4 regions of the Kitasatospora sp. cg17-2 genome follow, and region 4 is predicted to be linked to each of the others. Evidence: riboswitches for the same ligand, from Rfam matches in the RefSeq annotation. Region 4 holds a riboswitch; each other region holds the start of a gene.
The links. A riboswitch is a leader RNA that binds a small molecule or an ion and turns the genes downstream of it on or off. The one in region 4 is predicted to bind cobalamin.
Positions count from the first base shown of each region.

Region 1: another riboswitch for cobalamin. It lies ahead of nicT (Nickel transporter NicT); the one in region 4 lies ahead of ACW14Y_RS25475 (ribonucleoside-diphosphate reductase subunit alpha).
Region 2: another riboswitch for cobalamin. It lies ahead of ACW14Y_RS29530 (cobalamin biosynthesis protein); the one in region 4 lies ahead of ACW14Y_RS25475 (ribonucleoside-diphosphate reductase subunit alpha).
Region 3: another riboswitch for cobalamin. It lies ahead of ACW14Y_RS35340 (CoA-acylating methylmalonate-semialdehyde dehydrogenase); the one in region 4 lies ahead of ACW14Y_RS25475 (ribonucleoside-diphosphate reductase subunit alpha).

Region 1 covers NZ_CM132923.1:2,578,662-2,581,839, reverse strand. The annotation lists gene ACW14Y_RS10200 (Fpg/Nei family DNA glycosylase) at 1-646, shown strand, start outside; partial or broken gene ACW14Y_RS10195 (ArsR/SmtB family transcription factor) at 768-1,103, opposite strand; cobalamin riboswitch at 1,187-1,379, shown strand; gene nicT (Nickel transporter NicT) at 1,412-2,581, shown strand; gene ACW14Y_RS10185 (M24 family metallopeptidase) at 2,648-3,178, shown strand, end outside.
Region 2 covers NZ_CM132923.1:6,986,559-6,989,736, forward strand. The annotation lists gene ACW14Y_RS29525 (cobyric acid synthase) at 1-531, opposite strand, end outside; gene ACW14Y_RS29530 (cobalamin biosynthesis protein) at 528-1,499, opposite strand; cobalamin riboswitch at 1,603-1,801, opposite strand; gene ACW14Y_RS29535 (helix-turn-helix domain-containing protein) at 2,076-2,822, shown strand; gene ACW14Y_RS29540 (alpha/beta hydrolase family protein) at 2,992-3,178, shown strand, end outside.
Region 3 covers NZ_CM132923.1:8,412,500-8,415,677, reverse strand. The annotation lists gene ACW14Y_RS35345 (acyl-CoA dehydrogenase family protein) at 1-118, opposite strand, end outside; gene ACW14Y_RS35340 (CoA-acylating methylmalonate-semialdehyde dehydrogenase) at 115-1,644, opposite strand; gene ACW14Y_RS35335 (hypothetical protein) at 1,680-1,880, shown strand; cobalamin riboswitch at 1,850-2,040, opposite strand; gene ACW14Y_RS35330 (amidohydrolase) at 2,173-3,178, opposite strand, start outside.
Region 4 covers NZ_CM132923.1:6,031,125-6,034,302, forward strand. The annotation lists gene ACW14Y_RS25475 (ribonucleoside-diphosphate reductase subunit alpha) at 1-1,497, opposite strand, end outside; cobalamin riboswitch at 1,683-1,844, opposite strand; gene ACW14Y_RS25480 (GH12 family glycosyl hydrolase domain-containing protein) at 1,906-3,159, opposite strand.

The sequences.
Region 1 (3,178 bases), 3.5 Mb from region 4:
GGTGCACATCCACCTCGGCCTGTACGGGGGCTTCACCTTCGCCGCGCTCGGCGACGGCCCGGTGCCGCCGCCGGTCGGCCTGGTCCGGCTGCGGCTGGAGAACGACGAGCACGTCGCCGATCTGCGCGGCCCCAACACCTGCGCGCTGATCACCGGCGCCGAGAAGGCCGCGGTGGCGGCCAGGCTCGGCCCCGACCCGCTGCGCGCCGACGCGGACCCGGACGCCGCCTGGCGGCGGATGGCCGCCAGCCGGACGACGGTCGCCGCCCTGCTGATGGACCAGAAGGTGCTGGCCGGGGTGGGGAACGTCTACCGCGCCGAGGTGCTGTTCCGGCACGGCATCGATCCGCACCGGGCGGGGCGCGAGCTGCTCCGGGCCGAGTGGGACGCGATCTGGGCCGACCTGGTCGCGCTGATGCGGGAGGGGGTCGGCGCGGGCCGGATCGACACCGTGCGCCCCGAGCACACCCCGGAGGCGATGGGCCGCCCGCCGCGGGTCGACGACCACGGCGGCGAGGTGTACGTCTACCGGCGGGCCGGGATGCCGTGCCTGGTCTGCGCCACCGAGGTCCGGGCCGAGGAGCACGCCTCCCGCAATCTGTTCTGGTGCCCGTCCTGCCAGCCGGCCGGTACCCCGGGCCGCTGACCGGGCCGTTGGCCGGGCGGGGTCAGCCGGTCGCGGCGTCGTGCTCGTGGTGCCCCTGGTGCTCGCCGTGCTCGTGCTGGTCGTCGTGCTCGTGGTGCTCGGGGGTGTCGACGGCGCACGCGTCCAGCAGGGGGCGCAGATCCGCGTCCACGAGCCGGTAGCGCACGACACGTCCCTCCTTCTCGCCGGTCACCGCCCCGGCCGTCCGCAGCAGCCGCAGGGCCTGGGAGACGGCGGGGTCGCGCATGCCGGTGGCGACCGCCAGGTCGGAGACGGCGAGCGGCCCGGTGCGGTGCAGCGCCAGCAGCAGGGCGAGACGGCCGGGGTCGGCGAGCAGCGAGAAGCGCTCGGCCCAGGAGCGGACGCGGGCGGTGTCGCCGATCGCCGCGATGGCCTCGCAGACCCGGTGCCCGTCGATGGTGCGGTGGCCCGCGCGGTCGGCCGGTACGAGATGCATACGGGCCATTCTCGCAGGCGGGACGCTGTGATCCTGGACACCTGCGCAGGTGCGCAGCCTTGCAAGGGTCACCGCCCGCCGCCTACGGTGTTGCCCGCCGTGGTGCTCGGGAAGACCGGTGACGGACCCTCAGGGGTCCCAGTCCGGAGCGGCCCTCGCCACTGTGATCGGGGGGAAGTGTCCGTACCCACGTCGCCACTGGGCGCCTCGCGCGCTCGGGAAGGCGGGTACGGGAGCCCCGTCAGCCAGGAGACCGGCCGCGGCATCTCACGAAGTGTTTCCACGAGGTGCTGGAGCGTGATCCCAGGATGACCCTGCCCGAAACCGTCGCCGCCCCGGCGGCGCCCACCGCCCTGCCCACCTTCCGATGGCGGCGGGAGGACACCGTACGGACGGCCGGCCTGATGGGCGTGATCCTGGCCATGCACGTGGTGGCCTTCGGCACGCTGATCTTCCTCGTCGCGCCGGAGAAGTACGAGGTGGGCACCCAGGTCTTCGGGGTGGGCCTGGGCATCACCGCGTACACCCTCGGCATGCGGCACGCCTTCGACGCCGACCACATCGCGGTGATCGACAACACCACCCGGAAGCTGATGGCGGACGGCAAGCGGCCGGTCTCGGTCGGCTTCTGGTTCGCGCTCGGGCACTCCTCGATGGTGGTGCTGATGGCCGCCCTGGTGGCGGGCGGCGCGCAGCTGGCCAGCACCCTGATGGACGACGAGTCCACCACCCACCAGTGGCTCGGCGTGGTCGGCACCTCGGCCTCCGGGGTCTTCCTCTACCTGATCGGCGCGCTCAACCTGGCCGCGCTGTTCGGCATCCTCAAGGTCTTCCGCTCGATGCGGGCGGGCCGGTTCGACGAGGCCGAGCTGGAGGAGCACCTCAACTCGCGCGGTCTGCTGGCCCGGGTGCTGAACCGGGCCACCCGCTCGATCACCCGTCCCGGCCAGATGTTCCCGGTCGGCATGGTGCTCGGCCTGGGCTTCGACACCGCGACCGAGGTCACCCTGATGGTGATGGCGGGCTCCGGCGCGGCCTCCGGCCTGCCCTGGTACGCGATCGTCTGCCTGCCGCTGCTGTTCGCGGCCGGCATGAGCCTGTTCGACACCCTGGACGGCACCTTCATGAACTTCGCCTACCAGTGGGCGTTCTCCAACCCGGTGCGCAAGGTGTACTACAACCTGACCATCACCGGTCTGTCCATCGCGGTGGCGTTCATCATCGGGACCATCGAACTCGTCGGCGTCCTGCACGAGAAGCTGGACCTCACCGACCCGGTGACCGGCTGGATCGCGGACATCACCCTGGACAACGTCGGCTACGCCATCGTCGGCCTGTTCGTCGTGGTCTGGGGCGCCGCCATCGCCTACTGGCGCCTGGCCGGCGTCGAGAAGAAGTGGGCCGCCGCCCCGGTCACCGCCCCCGCCCCGACCGCCACCCAGGCCGCCGCCCAGACCCCCGCCGGCGGCCCCGGGTAGTCCCGCCCGGGCCCGGGTGGGGGCGTTCGGCGGGCGGATCGGGGGCGGGGTTCGTAGGCTCGACGCATGGCTGATGCGTACGCGGGCCGGCGGGAGCGGTTGCGGGAGCACTGCAGTGCGTCCGGGACCGACGCGGCGCTGATCACCCGGGCGGCGAACGTGCGGTACCTCACCGGGTGTCCGCCGTGCGGGGCGACCCTGCTGCTGACCCGGGACCGGGCGGTGCTGGCACTGCCCGACGACCTGCCGCCGGACGACACCGGGGAGCACCTGATCTCGCCCGAGGTGACCCGGCTGGAGGTGGCGGCCGGGGCGGACACCGCGCTGGCCGCCGCCGGTGCCGCGGCGGGGCTGCGGGTGGCCGGGCTGGCGGTGGAGGAGCACGACCTGACGGTCACCCGGCACCGGGCCGTGGCCGGGCTGGTCGAGGGCACCCGGCTGGCGGACGTCGGACAGGCGGTCGAGCGGCTGCGGGTGGTCAAGGACGAGTACGAGATCGCCGATCTGCGGATCGCCGCGGAGATCGCCGACCAGGCGCTCGGCGAGTTGCTGGAGTCGATCCTGGTCGGCCGGACCGAGCGGCACCTGGCGATGGAG
Region 2 (3,178 bases), 960 kb from region 4:
CCCGTACATCGCCGCGAACACGCCGCCCCGGTCGATGTCCCCGACCACGACGACCGGCAGTCCGGCCGCGGTGGCCAGGCCCATGTTGGCGATGTCCCGGTCCCGCAGGTTGATCTCGGCGGGCGAGCCCGCGCCCTCGCAGACCACCACGTCGAAGCGGGCGCGCAGGTCCGCCAGGCACTCCAGGGCCCGTTCCAGCAGCAGCGGCTTGCGCTCGCGGTAGTCCAGCGCGCCGACCTCGGCGACCGGGCGGCCCAGCAGCACCACCTGGCTGCGGCCGTCCGCGCCGGGCTTGAGCAGCACCGGGTTCATCGCCGCCTCCGGCTCGACCCGGGCGGCCTGCGCCTGCATCGCCTGGGCGCGGCCGATCTCGGCGCCGTCGGCGGTGACGAAGGAGTTCAGCGACATGTTCTGCGCCTTGAACGGCGCGACCGCGACCCCCTGGCGCGCCAGCCAGCGGCAGATGCCCGCCGTGACCACGCTCTTGCCGGCGTCCGAGGTCGTCCCGGCGACCAGCAGTGCCTTGCTCATGCCCGGTTCCTCCGCTTCCCGATCAGTACCGCCCGCAGCAGCAGGTGCCCGGCGACCGTCGTACCCAGGGCCAGCGCGCCCACCCGTCGCGAGAGCACGCAGGCCCGCTCGATGTCGTCCACCCCGACCGGCCGCAGTCCCTCGCCCAGCACCGGCCGGTGCTCGGTGCGTTCGCCGTACTGGAGCGTCCCGCCCAGCCGGACGCCGACCGCGCCGGCGAAGGCCGACTCGGCCTGGCCGGCGTTGGGGCTGGGGTGCGCGGAGCCGTCCCGCCGCCAGACCCGCCAGGCGGTGCGCGGCTCGGGGGCGGCGGCCACCGTCAGCAGCGCGGTCAGCCGGGCGCCCGGCCAGCCCGCCACGTCGTCCAGCCGGGCCGAGGCCCAGCCGAACCGGGCGTAGCGCGGCGAGCGGTGACCGACCATCGCGTCCAGGGTGTTCACCGCACGGAACGCCAGCAGCCCCGGGGTGCCGGCCAGACCGCCCCAGACCAGGGCGTTGACCACGGCGTCGGCGGTGTTCTCGGCCACCGACTCGACCACCGCGCGGGCGATCTGCTGCTCGTCCAGGGCGCTCGGGTCGCGTCCGCACAGGTGCGGCAGCCGTTCCCGGGCGGCCGTCAGGTCACCGGCCGTCAGCGCGCGGCCGACAGTGCGGGCCTCCCGGGTCAGCGAGGTGCCGCCGAGCACCGTCCAGGTCGCGGCGGCGGCGAGCGCGGCCCGGCCGAGCGGACGGCGGCCGAGCAGCCGGTCGGCGGCCACCGCGCCGGCCGCGACGGTGCCCACGCACAGCGCGGTGAAGGCGGTGCCGGCCGCGCGGTCGTCGCGCCACAGCAGCCGCTCCAGCCGGCCGGCGGCGCCGCCGAAGCCGGCCACCGGGTGGCCGCGGCGCGGATCGCCGAACCGGGCGTCGGCCAGGTACCCGGCGACGGCGCCCGCGCCGAACGCGGCGGCCCGGGTCAGCGGGCGCAAGGGAAGGCGGGTGGCGTGGTCGGCGGAGTGCTCGGCGGGACGTCCCGGCCCGGCGGGGCAGCCTGCATCGCGTGCGTGTCCTCACTCAGGGTCCGCGCCCTGGATCGACGTACCGGGGGTGAGAGTCTCCTGGCTCCCGGGTCGGACGCGCTCCCGGGCCTTCCGGCGGCCGCGAACGGCCCTCCGTGGCTTACCTCCGGTCGTGCTCCCCGGTGACAGTGGCGGGACCGCGCCGGACTCGCACCGGCTTCCTCTGCTTGCCTCCGTAATGGCTGAAGGATCCCATCACGGGCCCGAAGGGGGAGTCAACCGAGGTCGCGGAGGGGTTGGTCACACGCCGGAGCCCTGCCGGAGCCCTGCCGGCACCCGCCCCGGCAGCCGTCCGGCCGCCCGCCCCGGCACCCGTCCCGTGCCCGCCCCCGCCGCCCGCGTTCCCCGTCGCTACCTCCGAGCCCGCCCGCCGCCGGACCGCGCCCCGCTGTGCGATCCTCCACCCCCGCCGGGCGGCGCGCCCGGCCCGCTTCGTGCGTTCGTCGGCTGGGGCACCACCCGGCGCCGCGCCTACCGTCGGGACCCATGCGACCCCAGCGCCCCCACCTCTTCGCCCGCCCGGCCCGGTCGGCCCCGCCCGCCCCGCCGCCCCCGGTACCGTTCTCGCCCGCCGCCGTCCGCGCCCACCGCGCCGCCCTCGGCCTGACCCCGGAACAGGTCGCCGAGGGCATGGCCGCGCACGGCGTCCGGCTGCTCCCGGCCCACGTCCTCGGCTGGGAGAACGGCGGGCCGCCCCCCGGCGAGGAGGAGTTCCTGGCGCTGGCCCGGGCGCTGTGGTGCCCGCCCGAGCGGCTGATGGGCGTGCGCCCGGCGAGCCTGCGGGACTTCCGGCTCGCCCGCGAGCTGAGCCCGGACGGCGCGGCCCGCCGGATCGGCGTCCCCGCCGAGGAGTACCGGCACGCCGAGGCCACCGGTCAGTGGGACGGCGACGCCGGGCCGACGGCCGCGCTCGCGCACGTGCTGGGCCTGACCCTCCGGGAGCTGGTCGCCGCCACCGGCCGCCGGGAGGAGCTGGACCGGCGGCTGCGGCGCTGCGTCGAGGGCCGCTGGCAGGCGCAGGCCGGCGCGATCGTCCGGATCGTGCCGGTGGACCGGGCGGACCTCGACGCCGTGCTGCCCGTGCTCCAGGAGGAGCGGCAGGTGCCCGCGCACTGGGGGTCCGGCGGCTGGGGCCCCGCCGAGGGGGCGGCCGCGCCGTCCGACGCGACGGTCCCGCCGGCCGGGCGCTTCTGGGAGCTGCTCGCCCGACGGGAGCCCGCGATCCCCGTGTGAGGACCCGTCCGTTCTGGCAGTCTCGTTCCGACGGACCCGGTGCGACCTTCCTCACGGGGCAACCCGTACGGCCGTGTCCTGCTGGCCCGGCCGGGTCCCGGCCAGTGGACTGGGCTGTGACGTGGGTCCGGACACCGGTCGGCCCAGAACCGAGCAGCGGGGAGCGAGTATGCGTTGGGGAATCGCGGCCACCGTGGCGGCCGCCGCGGTCGGCACCGGGGCGGCCGTCCTGGTGATCGGCCGCCGGGCCTCGGAGCGGATGGTCCGCCCGGCCGGGGCCGCCCGGGAGCGGACCGGTCCGGTCGTGGTGCAGAGCCTGGGCGCCGGGCGGATCACCTTCACCCGGAGCGCGGCGA
Region 3 (3,178 bases), 2.4 Mb from region 4:
GGAAGTGCTTGGCGAGGTCCCACTCCACGGCGTTCGGGGCGAGGTGCTCGTCGGCGAAGGCCCTGGTGGTCTCCGCGATCGCGCGCTGGTCGTCGGTGAGATCGTGCACGGCGATCATCCCATCGTCGGCATGGTGAAGCTGGCGCCTTCCTTGACCCCGGAGGGCCAGCGCGAGGTCACCGTGCGGGTGCGGGTGTAGAAGCGGATCGAGTCCGGGCCGTGCTGGTTGAGGTCGCCGAAGCCGGAGCGCTTCCAGCCGCCGAAGGTGTGGTAGGCGATCGGCACCGGGATCGGCACATTGACGCCGACCATGCCGGTGTTGACCCGGCGGGTGAAGTCGCGGGCGGTGTCTCCGTCGCGGGTGTAGATGGCCACGCCGTTGCCGAACTCGTGCTCGCTGGGCAGGCGCAGGGCCTCCTCGTAGTCGGCCGCGCGGACCACGCTCAGCACCGGGCCGAAGATCTCCTCGCGGTGGATCCGCATCCCCGGCGTCACCCGGTCGAACAGCGAGGGGCCGAGGAAGAAGCCCTCCTCGTGGCCCTCCAGCCGGAAGTCGCGCCCGTCGACGACGAGTTCGGCGCCCTCCTCGACCCCGAGGTCCAGGTAGCCGCGGACCCGCTCCAGCGCGTCCCGGCCGACCAGCGGCCCGAAGTCCGAGGAGGGGTCGTCCGAGCGGCCGACCTTCAGCGCGCCGATCCGCTCGACCAGCTTGGCCACCAGCGCGTCGGCGGTCTCCTCACCGACCGGGACGGCCACCGAGATCGCCATGCAGCGCTCGCCGGCCGAGCCGTAGCCGGCGCCGACCAGTGCGTCCGCCGCCTGGTCGAGGTCGGCGTCGGGCATCACGATCATGTGGTTCTTGGCGCCGCCGAAGCACTGGGCGCGCTTGCCGTGGGCGGCCGCGGTCGCGTAGACGTACTGGGCGATCGGGGTGGAGCCGACGAAGCCGACCGCCTGCACCCGGGGGTCCTCCAGCAGGGTGTCGACGGCCTCCTTGCCGCCGTTCACCACGTTCAGCACGCCGGGCGGCAGTCCGGCCTCCAGGAACAGTTCGGCCAGCCGCAGCGGCACCGAGGGGTCGCGCTCGGAGGGCTTGAGGACGAAGGCGTTGCCGCAGGCCAGCGCGGGCGCGGCCTTCCAGAGCGGGATCATCGCCGGGAAGTTGAACGGGGTGATGCCGGCGACCACGCCGAGCGGCTGGCGCATCGAGTACACGTCGATACCGGTGCCGGCGTTGTCGGTGAACTCGCCCTTGAGCAGGTGCGGGATCCCGGCCGCGAACTCGACCACCTCCAGGCCGCGCTGGAGGTCGCCGTGGGCGTCGGCGACGGTCTTGCCGTGCTCGGCGGAGAGCAGCCGGGCGAGGGAGTCCCGCTCCTGCTCGACGAGTTGGAGGAAGCGCAGCAGCACCCGGGCCCGGCGCTGCGGGTTCCAGGCCGCCCACGCGGGCTGGGCCTGCGCCGCGTCGGCGATCACGGCCTCGACCTCGGCGCGGCTCGCCAGCGGCACCCGGGCCTGGACGCGCCCGGTGTTGGGGTCGTGGACGTCGCCGAAGCGGCCGGACGTCCCGGCGGTGCGCTTGCCGCCGACGAAATGGGTCAGTTCGGGGACGATCGACTCGGGGGCGGTCGGGTCGGGGAGCATTGATTCCTTCTCTCGTCAGGATGGGGAGAGGAGGAATGGAGGCCGCGCCGGTGCGCGGGCGCACGGTGGTGCGCCCGGCGGCAGGACGGCGGCGGCTGACGAACCGTCAGCGCGGGTTCACCCCGGGGCTCGTCGGCACGGCAGAGCCGGGGGCGATGGAACGGGAGCAGCCCGGATTCATGCGTGTCGTCTCCATCCTCGTGGAAAACACGGACCGTCCGCGGCCGGTATCCTGACTCCCGGATCGACGCGCGCCCCCGGGCCTTCCCGGCTGGCTGCCAGTGGCCGAACTCCTGCGAGGACGAACTCCCCGGTCACAGTGGCGGGACCGTGCCGGACTCACACCGGCTTCCCTGACACCGCGGACCTGTTCCGACCATATAGTTGGACGTCCTAGTAAGTCCAGAGCCCCTCGCCGTTCGGGCGCGTCGGAGCACGCACCACCGGGAACGCGCCGGGCCCCGGGGAGCACCCCGGGGCCCGGACGGCAGTCGACGCAACGTCAGACAGCCTCATCAGGAAGCGTCTTCATTCGGCGGCGTGGACCAGCTCGCCGCCGACGTAGGTGCGCAGCACCCGGGCCGACGCGATCTCCTCGGGCGGGCCGGTGAGGATGTCGCGGTCCAGGACGACCAGGTCGGCCAGCAGGCCGGGCGCGAGCACCCCGGCGTCGTCGAAACCGTTCACATGGGCGGTACCGGCCGTGTAGGCGGCGATCGCGGAGGCCAGGTCGAGCCGCTGCTCGGGCAGGAACACCCGGTCGTCCTCGGCCTCCGGCTCCCGCCGGTTGACCGCGACGTGCAGTCCGGCCAGCGGGTCCGGGCTGCTCACCGGCCAGTCGCTGCCCGCCGCCAGGGTGGCCCCGGCCCGCAGCAGCGCGCCGAACGGGTACTGCCAGGAGGCGCGCTCCGGGCCGAGGAAGGGGATGGTCAGCTCGTCCATCTGCGGCTCGTGCGCCGCCCACAGCGGCTGGATGTTGGCGATCGCGCCGAGCCGGGCGAACCGGGGCAGGTCGTCCGGGTGGACCACCTGGAGGTGGGCCAGGTGGTGGCGGGTGGCGCGCCGGCCGTTGGCGGTTCGGGCGGCCTCGACGGCGTCCAGCGCCTCGCGCACCGCCCGGTCGCCGAGCGCGTGGAAGTGCACCTGGAAGTCGAGCGCGTCGAGCGCGGTCACGTACTCGCGCAGGGCGAGCGGATCGACGAAGCTGAGGCCGGAGTTGGCGGTGGCGCAGCCGCAGCCGTCCAGGTAGGGGCTGGTCATCGCGGCGGTGAAGTTCTCCGCGATGCCGTCCTGCATGATCTTCACCGACCCGGCCCGGAACCGGCCGTGGGCCGACCCGGCCCGGCGCTCGACGAGTTCGGCGATCTGCTCGGCGCCCCGCTCGCGCTCCCACCAGAGCGCGCCGTTCACCCGCGCGGTCAGCGCGCCGGAACGCGCGGCGGTCAGATAGGCGTCGGACGGGTCCGGCTGGCCGTTGAACTCCCCGAGCAGCGCGTCCTGCCAGCCGGTGATGCCGAGCGAGTGCAGCAGCCGC
Region 4 (3,178 bases):
GGTCGGGTAGAAGTTGATGTCCACCACGCGGTCGAGGAAGGTGACGGCGGTGCGCACGGTGGCGTCCAGCCGGTCCCAGTCCATCGCGTTCAGCAGGTCGGCGGCGGTGGCGCCGGCGGCGACGTGGGCACCGAGGTTGACCGAGCCGAGGTTGCAGACCGCGGTCTCGGAGTCGTCGGTGACCTCCAGGATCTCGGTGCAGAGGTTGGAGCTGTGCACCGTGCGGCCGGGCAGCGCGGTCTGGTTGGCGGCGCGGTTGGAGGCGTCCTTGAAGGTCATCCAGCCGTTGCCGGTCTGCGCCAGGGTGCGCATCATCCGGGCGTAGAGGGTCTGCGCGGGGATGGTGCGGACGGCCTTGCCGGCCAGCTCGGCCTTCAGGTACGCCTCGTCGAACTCGGCGCCCCACAGGTCGACCAGCTCGGGGACGTCGGCGGGGGAGAACAGCGACCAGTCGGCGTTGGCGTTGACCCGGCGCATGAACTCGTCCGGGATCCAGTGCGCCAGGTTCAGGTTGTGGGTGCGGCGCGCCTCCTCACCGGTGTTGTCGCGGAGCTCCAGGAACTCCTCGATGTCCGCGTGCCAGGTCTCCAGGTAGACGCAGGCCGCGCCCTTGCGGCGGCCGCCCTGGTTGACGGCGGCGACCGAGGAGTCGAGGGTGCGCAGGAACGGCACGATGCCGTTGGACTTGCCGTTGGTGCCGCGGATCAGCGAGCCGCGGGAGCGGATCCGGGAGTAGGACAGGCCGATGCCGCCGGCGTGCTTGGACAGCCGGGCGATCTGCGCGTAGCGGGAGTAGATCGAGTCCAGGTTGTCCAGCGGCGAGTCCAGCAGGTAGCAGCTGGACATCTGCGGGTGCCGGGTGCCGGAGTTGAAGAGGGTCGGCGAGGAGGTCAGGTACTCCAGCCGGCTCATCAGGCGGTACAGCTCGGCCACCTCGCGCACCGACTGCTCGGTGTCGCCGACCGCCAGGCCACAGGCGACACGGAGCAGGAAGTGCTGCGGGGTCTCGACGACCTTGCGGGTGATCGGGTGGCGCAGCAGGTAGCGGCTCTGGACGGTGCGCAGGCCGAAGTACTCGAAGCGGTCGTCGCCCTTGGCGTCGATCAGCGCGTCCAGGGTGGCGGTGTGCTTGGCGACGAAGGCGGCGGTGGTGTCACCGATCAGGCCCTCGGCGTGGCCGACGGCGATCGAGGTGGAGAACGAGACCACGCCCTGGGTCGCCGCCTCGTCGACGATCTCCAGCGCGAGCAGCCGGGCCGCGAGCTTCGAGTACTGCGGGTCCTCGGCGATCATCGACGCGGCGGCGTCGACGGCGAGTCCGCGCAGCTCGGCGAAGTCCGAGCCGGCGTGGCGGCCGCGGAGCGCGGCGGCGGCGACGTGACCGGGGTCCACCTGGGGGAGGTCGGCGCTGCGGTCGGTGAGGATGCGCAGGAGCGCACCGCCCGGGTCGGCGACCGTCGGGTCGACGGGGACGGAGCTGGAACCCTGGGCGGGCAGGACGACTGAGGCAGCGGTGGTCAAGGCGCTTCTCTCCTGGCGGCGGTCGACGGCGGTGGATCGGGGGCCGGGCCGTTCGGGGCAGGGGAGTACGCCGCGCGGACCCGTGGGCGCCGCTCGCGATTCGTCCCCGGCCCGCCCGCGAGGCCCGGAAATGGTGCTGGTGCGCATGGCCTCTGCGGGGAGGCGCCGGCACGCTGTCGGCAGGTACTCGGACTCGCGGGCCCCCTCGGGAGGAGGCCGCACACCGCTGCGGGGCAGTCCCGGATTCGCACCGGGTTCCCCTGCTTCGACAGCAGGAGTGAGCATACATCTAGTGGCGCTCGTCCGACGAAGCCCCACATGTAGTGTCGCGGCGCTGCGTGTCGCGGGTCGGGTGCGATAGGCTGCGGGGGCTTTCGGCGCCCCTCAGACCGGCCTGTGCCACTCCTGGGCGGGCTTGGCGGCGCACAGCCGCATCCGTACCTGGGAGCCGTTCCCGGTGCCCGTGGGGCCGGTCGCGGGGTTCTCCAGACACTTCCCGGAGTCCTCGTTCAGCAGCTGCCCGCCGTCGGTGGAGCGCCACCGCTGATCGGGCCGGCGGGTGCAGCCGGTGAGGACCGGGAACCCGATGTCGGGGTCCTCCAGACAGCGTCCGGCCTGGCCGACCGAGCCGTCCTCGCCCATGGTCCAGCTCTGCGCCGGGGAGCCGTCGCAGGTGGCGGCGCCGACCGCGGCCGGGTCGCCGGCCACCCGGCTGTCCAGGCAGTAGCCGGGCACCGCGGAGGTGATCGCGCCGCTGGGGCGGCCCGCGGCGACCTCGAACGAGAACGCGTCGGTGCCGAGGCCCGCGCCGCCCTCCCAGATCTCGAAGCCGGCCTGGACGGCGCACAGGTACGAGCCGGCCGGGACGTAGCCGCGCTGGACCGCGTCGCGGGTGAAGGCGCGCAGGTCGAGGTCGGTGACGACGTTGGTGGCGGAGGCCGCCTCGTAGGTGATCAGGGTGTGGCTGCTCTTCTTCGGCGCCTCGTACACCCGGTAGGCCTGGCCGCCGCTGCGCAGCTCGCCGGACTGCTTGCCGAACGGCGAGGTGCCGTTGCCGCGCAGCCAGATCATCACCTCGGCGCTCTCGGTGAAGGAGCAGCTGCCCCGGGTGGTGCTGTACCAGAGGTCGTAGGAGGCGTTCCAGACGCCGCCGTCGACCTGGGTGGTGCGCCAGGTGCTGGTGGCGTACCGCAGGTTGTCGACGGCGATGGGCAGCGGGCTGACGCCGTCGCTGCCGAGCGGGGTGCTGATGTGGGGGTAGGCGCCGGGGCCGCGGGCCGGGTCGGTGAGGTTGCCGCGGGCGACGGCGCTGCGGGTGACGGTGAAGGCGGCGCCGTCGTTGCCGCCGTGCACGCACAGGCCGCCGGTGGCGTTCCACTCGTTGGGGTTGATGACGTAGCGCCCGGAGTCCACCGGCTGCGAGGGGTAGCGGTTCTGCGCGGTGGAGCACAGCTCGCCGGGCTCGGCCGAGCTCAGCGGCGGTGGGGGCGGCGGCGGGGCGACGGCGGCGGTCGAGGGGGCGCTCTCGCGCGGGATCAGCACGGCGCACAGGCAGAGCACCAGGAGGGCGGTGGGCGCGAGCCACCACCAGGCGCGCGGCCGGGGACGCCCGGGGCCGGGCAGGAACGGGCGGAGCATGCTCTTCGCCTCCCAACGG